Regions from separate parts of the Enterobacter sp. C4G1 genome, predicted to be linked through region 2. Evidence: predicted binding sites of a transcription regulator. Region 2 holds the regulator's gene; the other holds the start of a gene.
The links. Region 2 encodes LexA, which represses DNA repair genes until DNA is damaged. Its sites were predicted from a motif close to TNCTGTATGTACATACAGNA; they were not measured.

Region 1 (4,430 bases), 1.4 Mb from region 2:
CGACGATCTGGAGCCAGGCAGTCGATCAGTGCAGCGCGAGCTTTCACGTTGTTACAGGTAGAACCGGTAACTGGGTTAGATTCGCCCATACCACGTGGGGAGATCTTGTTAGCCGGGATACCTTTAGATACCAGGTAATCAACAACAGACTGAGCACGTTTTTCAGACAGCTGCTGGTTGTAAGCGTCAGAACCGATACGGTCGGTGAAGCCCAGAACCACTACTGAACCGTCTTTAGGATCCAGGTTGCTCAGCTGAGAGTACAGCTGATCCAGTGCCTGCTGACCTTCTGGTTTCAGGGTAGCTTTGTTGAAGTTGAACAGAACGTCAGACTTCAGAGTGAAGTGCTTGGTCTGTACTTCTGGAGCTGGAGCCGGAGCTGGAGCTACGATTGGTGCAGCTTCTTCCTGCTGGCCGAAACGGTAGGAAACACCTACGCTCAGCATACCGTTGTCAGGACGAACACCTACGGTGTTGCCGTCGCCGATGTTGTTAACCCACTGGTATTCCAGACGGGTAGCGATGTCACGGGTCATAGCCCACTCAACACCACCTGCGAATACTGGAGAAACGCCAGTGTCGTGATCGCTGCCAATCTGGTTGTTGCTGGAATCAGCACGCCATACCATGCCGCCCAGACGGGTGTACACGTCCAGATCGTCAGTTACTGGGTAACCCAGTTTAGCAGTCAGCTGTACGCCCTGAGCTTTGAAAGCGCCATTTACGGTGTCGCCTTTGTATGGCATACGACCTAACCAGTCGTAACCCATTTCAAAACCAACATACGGGTTAACCTGATAGCCACCGAACGCACCTGCACCAAGCTGGCTCTCATGAGTAGGGCCATCGTTGTTCAGTTTGCTGTTGTACCAGCCGGTGTCATGGAACTGAGACCAGCCCAGTTTACCACCTGCATACCAGGTATTATCTTTCGGAGCGGCCTGCGCTACGGTAGCGAAGCCAGCCAGTGCCACTGCAATCGCGATAGCTGTCTTTTTCATTTTTTGCGCCTCGTTATCATCCAAAATTTGCCATGAAGATCTCCGACGAGAAATCACGGTTAAATCCTTCACCGGGGGGCGTGGTCAAATATAAATCTACCGATATCTTCGGCTTAGGCCGAGCACCCCTGGCGATGTAAAGTCTACAACGTAGCTAGAAACTTACAAGTGTGAACTCCGTCAGGCATATGAAAAAAAAAGTTCCGTATACCTAATATTTAACATTTTTTGTATGGAAATTGTGCAGTAAAATTAACGGGAACCGCACCAGACAAGCCTTTCCGCAGATTTAACGCATGGAACTATTTCCACATCTTGTGGTCGAAAAAAATTCCAGGAAAACTCCTAAATTTACTCAATGATACAAATTCGAGTGAATTTTTAGCCCAGAAAGTTGTCCTCTGCGGTAAGAATCTGGATGAACCGGACGCATAATAAAACCGATGGCGTTACCTTCCTCGGCTGCTTCAGTCAGTCGAAAATGTTCTTCTTCCGTCAGTTCGTCTGGTAACCACCCGATCACGACACTGTAATTTCCGGTACGTAATGCACGGATCATCGACTCGACCGTATCGCAAGGTGAGAGTTGGTTAATCTGCATGACCTTTGTCAGCGGCAATCCTGCGGACTGAACCCATTCACGGCTCAGTTTTTGTTGTGGCGTCAGCCAGAGCTGCCAGCGCGACTGCTGGCCAAGCTGTTGTAATAAAGGAAGTAATAAAAGTTGGGTTAATAGGGGCTGGTCTTCTCGATAAATCACTTCACTGATAAGACCTGTCGACACGCTCCCGACGGATTTCTTCGCGACATTGCTTGCGGTAGAAGAGAAAGATGTTGAGCGATTTGCGTAGCCTGAAGTGTACATATTCATTCCAGCCCTGTAGTTACTGTATGAATATACAGTAACCCCTGTATGCATAAAGATCAACCTCATTTTCGGAAAGCGACTCGCAAATTTTGCTCATGATCGGCCCCTAAAGAAAATTCATCTTGCTCACTGGCGATAAGTTGCCTATTTTCCTGCTAACGGATCCGTTAGTAAGAATTAGCCTCTTTATAGTATGATTTTTAAGGGAAATATCATGAAAAAGATATCTTATGAACGGATTTATAAATCCCAGGAATACCTTTCAGAACTGGGTGATATTCATCACCGCGCACTCTTTGGTGGCTATACCCTGGCGGTTGATAACGCCGTATTTGCCATGGTGTCTGATGGGGAACTTTATCTGCGTGCCTGTGAGCAAAGCGCGACCTACTATGTGAAACACGCCTCCTCTTTTTTGACCCTTCTGAAACGGGGTCGACCAGTGCTGCTTAACTACTTCCGTGTTGATGACGGGCTGTGGCAGGACAGGGGGACACTACTCCAGCTTTCTTCTTTTGCGCTTGAGGCCGCCAGGCGGGAACGGTATCAACGCTATCAGCGTAACCGGCTTAAAGACCTGCCCAATCTCACCTTCCAGATTGAGGTTCTGCTTTTTGAAGTCGGGATCACTAACGAAGAAATGTTACGGGAGCTGGGGGCAAAAGCGAGTTGGCTGAAAATCAGAGTTCAAAATAAACAACTTGGGATTAAAGTGCTTTTTGCGCTTGAAGGTGCAATAGAAGGGCTGCATGAAGCGGCGCTCCCGGCAGAGATTCGCCGGGAACTCACGGAATGGTTTAACGCGTTGCCAGAGCCTGCGGAGAATCGTTCCGCCATGTAGCAATCAGTTGTTGTAGGCGACAAATTTCCGGCAGCAGAGCAATAAGCAGGCCAACTTGCTGAAGAACCAGCGGGGCTTTGCTGTCGGTACCAGGATCAAGATGGGCGATACGCTGGGCGAGTTCATCCAGGGCCTGCCGAACACGGGGTTCATCGGCTGGACGGTGGTGAAGTGCATCGTCGACATAGCAAACGGCATCATCCAGCAATCCCAGAATACCCGGATTACTTAACCTTTCTCGGTGAGCGCCCAGCGTAGAAATATAGCTGGTAAAGGTATGGTTCAGGCACAGCAGACGAAAGGCGGTTTCACGGATTTCTGCCGTAGCGCCAGGTTCCGTTGACATGTTCGATACCACCGATGCAAGCTCCGCATCGCGGTTATGCGCATCACGGCGGGCGATGCGATAGGCCAGACGGTTATCACGACCCTGGTGATATTGCTCAAGAATGGCATCCAGGTATCGGCAGTTAGCATTCATTGCCCTGTCCAGCACGCGCGGCAGATTGCGAAAACGCCAGTCCGGCCAGATAAAACTGACTGCAGCCCAGGCAATGGCGCAGCCGATCAGTGTATCAATAACGCGGGGAAGGGCGACTTCAAACCCTTCGCCAAGCAGGTTAAAGCACAGCAATACCAGTAAGGTGATAAACATCGTTGCGTGCGCGTATTGCACATTGCGAAATGCAAAGAACAACACGCCGGTTATCACGATAAGGACAAGCTGCCCTTCAATGGACGGGACAAAGTAAAGTACCGGAAGGCCGATAGCGACACCCACCAGCGTACCAATAATACGCAACGCGAGCCGGTGGCGGGTGGCGTTATAGTTTGGCTGGCAAACAAACAGGCTGGTCAGCAAGATCCAGTAGCCATGATGCAAGCCGGTTATCTGGATAAACGCGTAACCGACGCACAGCACCAGCGACATTCTTACGGCGTGGCGGAAGAGAGCCGATTCTGGCGTAAAGTTACGGCTCAGCCGTAACCACATATCGCTAAAGCCGTGAAGGCTGTCATCGGCAAGCTGGTTATCAGCGTCATTGTTCGGCATCGCCAAGGCTTGTTCAGACTCAATGGTGGCCAGTTGCGCGTCTATCGCCCGCAGGTTATTGAGTAAGAAACCCAGCGCTTTTATCTGCTCCGGGGATGTCCCGCTGGCCTGTACGCGATCAAGCGCTGCATCAAGGTGGCTAAACGCGCGTTCAAAGCGTGGATCATGCTGATACGGCGTGCGCAGTAAAATGGAGCGGGACAGTTGCTGACACGCCTGGGATTGCATTGAAAGTAGCCGCTGAAAACGGAACATAACGTCGCTGTAGCGAAACTTTTCCCGCAGGGCCGCATATTGCACATGCGATGAACTGGCACGCTCATGGATATCCTGGGCGGCAAAATAGTAGTGCAAAGTCCGGCGCGTTCCTCGCTGACCGCGATCTCCGCGTAACCGCGTAAGAAGGCTGGCTTTGGTCTGGTTTAAGGTTGCGACCAGTTGGCCGTTTGCCAGCGCCAGATCGTAAAGTGGCGCCTGGCTTTCTTCTTCAATATCCGGGTCAAATAAACGGGATTTTAGCTCCAGATAATGCGCCAGCTGTTCATAGCTGCGGGCGAGGTTATCCTGTAAAGCGCGAACCGGAAAAATGAGATGTCCGGTAAGCGTCAGCAGGTTATACCAGATAGCGCCAAGCAGCAGCAGAACGGGCTGCTGATACCATTGATC
Region 2 (4,430 bases):
TTCTCCGCCTGATCTTTGGCGTAGCCATAGCGTTCCTGAATTTTACCGACAAGCTGATCGCGCTTTCCTTCGATGACCGTCATATCGTCATCTGTCAGCTTACCCCATTGCTCTTTCGCTTTACCTTTGAACTGTTTCCAGTTGCCGCTGATTTCGTCTTTATTCATCATCAGGTCCTCATCGTTAAAGAGTGAAAGGGCCGCCCGAAACCTTCATTTCATGCTGGACGTGATAATAATTTTAGTTGAGCATCTGGCACTCAGGAATTTATTCAGAATCTTTTACCATCATGAGAGATCGTGACGGGATGAAAGCCAGGTATTATTTTTCCAGTGACGACGCCAGATAAACGCCAGCGAGAGGCCACGCAGAAGAAGAAAGACCGCGAGGGCCAGCCATAACCCATGATTCCCCAGATACGGCACCGTGAGCAGCGTTAAACCAAACCCACCCGCCGCGACCGCCATGCTGTTACGCATTTCCGCGCCACGCGTTGCGCCAATGAACATCCCGTCGAGTAAATAACACCAGACGCCCACAACCGGTAAGATCACCTGCCAGATGATGTAGTGGCTTGCCAGCTCACGCAGTGCAGGTAATGACGTGAGCAGCGCAACAATATACTCACCAAAGCAGGTGTAGATGAGTGCAAATGCCAGCGCCACCAGCCCAGCCTGACGACATGCAGCACGCCAGACATCATGTAATTGCCCGCTTTCGCGCGCGCCATACGCTTGCCCGGAATGGGCTTCTACCGCGTAGGCAAAGCCATCGAGGGCATAGGCGGTAAAGGTCAGCAGCGTCATCAGCACCGCGTTGACAGCAACGATTTCCGGGCCAAGCCGCGCGCCAAAGACCGTCAGTGCACCAAAGCACAGTTGCAATAACAGCGAGCGCAGCATGATGTCGCGGTTAAGCGCCAGCAGCTTGCGGATATTGCCGCGCCAGGCGGCCTTTAGCAGCGCAGGTGTTATGCCCCGCATCACCAGCACACGCCAGACCATCCACAGCCCGATAATCAGCGTGCCGTACTCGGCAATAGCTGTTGCCAGCGCCGCGCCCTGCACATTCATGTGCAACCCCATAACCAGCCAGAGGTCGAGCACTATGTTCAGGACGTTCCCGACAACCAGCAGGATAACGGGAGCGCGGGCATACTGAACGCCCAGTAACCAGCCCAGCAGAACCAGATTCGCCAGAGATGCCGGTGCGCTTAGCCAGCGAATATCAAGGAAACGCCGTGCCTGCTCCAACACCGCTTCACTGCCACCTACAATGTGTAATGCCAGCTCAATCAGTGGTGTACGCAGCAGAACGATAAGTACACCCGCACCCAGCGCCAGAATTAACGGCTGTACCAGCGCACGTGCCAGACGCAGGGGATCTTTTGCGCCAAACGCCTGTGCCGTCAGCCCGGTGGTGCTCATGCGTAAAAAAAGCAACAGCATAAAGAGGAAGCTGGTTGCCGTTGCGCCAATCGCCACGCCACCCAGATACACCGGTGAATCCAGATGACCAATAACCGCCGTATCGACCAGCCCCAACAGCGGAACGGTGATATTGGAAAAAATCATCGGCAGTGCAAGACGCCACAATGCCTTATCGGAAGCAGTCAGCAGTGACATGAAAAATACCGGGAGTGGGAAATGAATCAGGCTACGGAGGCTCCGTAGCCTGTCAGGGGGAGATTACAGCCATTCTCCGTTGCGGATGACGCCAACCGCCAGACCTTCAATGGAGAAGTTATGTTCGCGAAGATCCACCACGATTGGGGAGAATTCGCTGTTTTCCGGCAGCAGTTGCACAGTATTGCCCTGTTTTTTCAGGCGCTTAACGGTAACTTCGTCATCAATACGCGCCACCACCACCTGACCGTTGCGCACATCCTGAGTCTTATGAACCGCCAGCAGATCGCCATCGAGAATACCGATGTCTTTCATGGACATGCCGCTGACGCGCAGCAGAAAATCCGCGCTCGGTTTGAACATGCCAGGATCGACCTGATAGTGACCTTCAATATGCTGCTGTGCGAGCAAAGGCTCACCTGCCGCGACACGGCCAACCAGCGGAATGCCCGTCTCTTCTTCTACCAGCAGACGGATGCCGCGTGAAGCACCAGAAACAATCTCAATTACGCCTTTACGCGCCAGAGCTTTAAGGTGTTCCTCGGCAGCATTTGGAGAACGGAAACCCAGGCGCTGCGCGATTTCCGCACGCGTAGGTGGCATTCCCGTCTGGCTGATATGATCCCGGATGAGATCAAACACCTCTTGCTGCCTGGTCGTTAACGCTTTCATTCCGCCCCCTGGGTGTATATACAGTTATGCTGTGAGTATATACAGTCAAAGGTGATTTTGGAACCAAAAACTGCACAAAAAACCAGGGACTTAATTATTCCTCGAGGCTCATCGGAAATGCGACCAAAGCAGCGTGACCCAGGTGATCACCGCAGTAATAATCGCCAGCAACACGGCGGCAGACCCCATATCTTTTGCACGACCAGAGAGCTCATGGAAATCAGAGCCAATACGATCAACTACCGCCTCAATAGCGCTATTGAGAATTTCCACTATCATCACCAGAAGCACAGAACCAATAAGAAGAACGCGCGTTATGGCATCAACATCGAGGAAACAGGCAATGATTACCGCCACGATAGCGGCAACGCCTTCCTGACGAAAAGCGGCTTCATTGATCCACGCGGCACGGAAACCTTTCCATGAATAGCCGGCAGCTTTGATGATTCGGGTTAACCCAGTGGTATTATTGGCCATTAAAAGAACCTTTTATTAGAAATAGCGTCAGTAACTATAGACGCAGTGCGTTTACTGCCGCCCGAAGTATGACGGGTAACAACAGAAATTTTGCGCGCTTTCTGTTATCCTTGCGCCGCAATTGCATTATTAACCAGAGGCTTTACATCGTTTATGTCTGGCTGGCCACGAATTTACTACAAATTACTTAATTTACCATTAACCGTTCTGGTAAAAAGCAAGTCTATCCCAGCAGAACCCGCGCTGGAATTAGGGCTCGATACCTCTCGCCCTATAATGTATGTTTTGCCTTACAACTCGAAGGCAGACTTGCTCACGCTCCGCGCCCAGTGTCTGGCGCATGATTTACCCGATCCGCTTGAACCACTGGAGATCGACGGTACTCTGCTGCCGCGCTACGTGTTCATTCACGGCGGGCCGCGTGTGTTTACCTATTACACGCCAAAAGAAGAGTCCATCAAGCTGTTCCACGACTACCTCGATCTACACCGCAGCAATCCTGATTTGGATGTGCAGATGGTGCCGGTATCGGTGATGTTTGGTCGTCGCCCAGGTCGCGAAAAAGGGGAAGAAAACCCACCGCTGCGGATGCTCAACGGTATCCAGAAATTCTTCGCGGTGTCCTGGCTTGGTCGCGATAGCTTCGTGCGTTTCTCTCCTTCTGTGTCGCTGCGCCGCATGGCAGATGAACACGGTACGGATAAAATCATCGCGCAAAAACTGGCTCGCGTGGCACGTATGCACTTTGCGCGCCAGCGTCTTGCAGCCGTAGGGCCGCGCCTCCCGGCGCGTCAGGACCTGTTCAATAAATTGCTGGCGTCTAAAGCCATTGCCCGCGCCGTGGAAGACGAAGCGCGCAGCAAGAAGATTTCGCATGAGAAAGCACAGCAGAACGCCATCGCATTGATGGAAGAGATCGCTGCGAACTTCTCCTACGAGATGATTCGCCTGTCCGATCGTATTCTGAGCTTTACGTGGAACCGCCTCTATCAGGGGATCAACGTTCACAACGCCGAGCGCGTGCGCCAGCTGGCACATGACGGCCACGAAATTGTCTATGTGCCCTGCCACCGCAGCCACATGGACTACCTGCTGCTTTCCTACGTGCTTTATCATCAGGGCCTAGTGCCACCGCACATCGCGGCCGGTATTAACCTGAACTTCTGGCCAGCAGGTCCGATTTTCCGCCGCCTTGGTGCCTTCTTTATTCGTCGTACCTTCAAAGGTAACAAGCTCTATTCCACCGTATTCCGCGAATATCTGGGCGAGCTGTTCAGCCGCGGTTATTCCGTTGAGTATTTCGTAGAAGGCGGGCGTTCCCGTACTGGCCGCCTGCTTGATCCGAAAACCGGCACGCTGTCGATGACTATCCAGGCCATGTTGCGCGGCGGTACCCGCCCAATTACGCTGGTACCGATTTACATCGGCTACGAGCACGTTATGGAAGTGGGAACGTACGCCAAAGAGCTGCGCGGTGCGACCAAAGAGAAAGAGAGCCTGCCACAGATGCTGCGTGGTCTGAGCAAGCTGCGTAATCTGGGTCAGGGCTACGTGAACTTCGGCGAGCCAATGCCGCTGATGAACTACCTTAACCACCATGTCCCGGAATGGCGCGAGTCTATCGACCCTATCGAAGCGATACGCCCTGCCTGGCTG

Region 1: a site for LexA is predicted at 1,887-1,906, ahead of sulA (SOS-induced cell division inhibitor SulA). Genes of this name have one in related genera too.

What each region holds. Positions count from the first base shown of each region.
Region 1 is NZ_JBQVVV010000001.1:2,748,485-2,752,914, forward strand. Features, by position in the region: gene ompA (porin OmpA) at 1-1,001, opposite strand, end outside; gene sulA (SOS-induced cell division inhibitor SulA) at 1,357-1,866, opposite strand; gene ACT9TW_RS13165 (TfoX/Sxy family DNA transformation protein) at 2,084-2,710, shown strand; gene yccS (YccS family putative transporter) at 2,667-4,430, opposite strand, start outside.
Region 2 is NZ_JBQVVV010000001.1:1,394,924-1,399,353, reverse strand. Features, by position in the region: gene ACT9TW_RS06680 (CsbD family protein) at 1-167, opposite strand, end outside; gene dinF (MATE family efflux transporter DinF) at 288-1,625, opposite strand; gene lexA (transcriptional repressor LexA) at 1,689-2,297, opposite strand; gene ACT9TW_RS06665 (diacylglycerol kinase) at 2,406-2,774, opposite strand; gene plsB (glycerol-3-phosphate 1-O-acyltransferase PlsB) at 2,928-4,430, shown strand, end outside.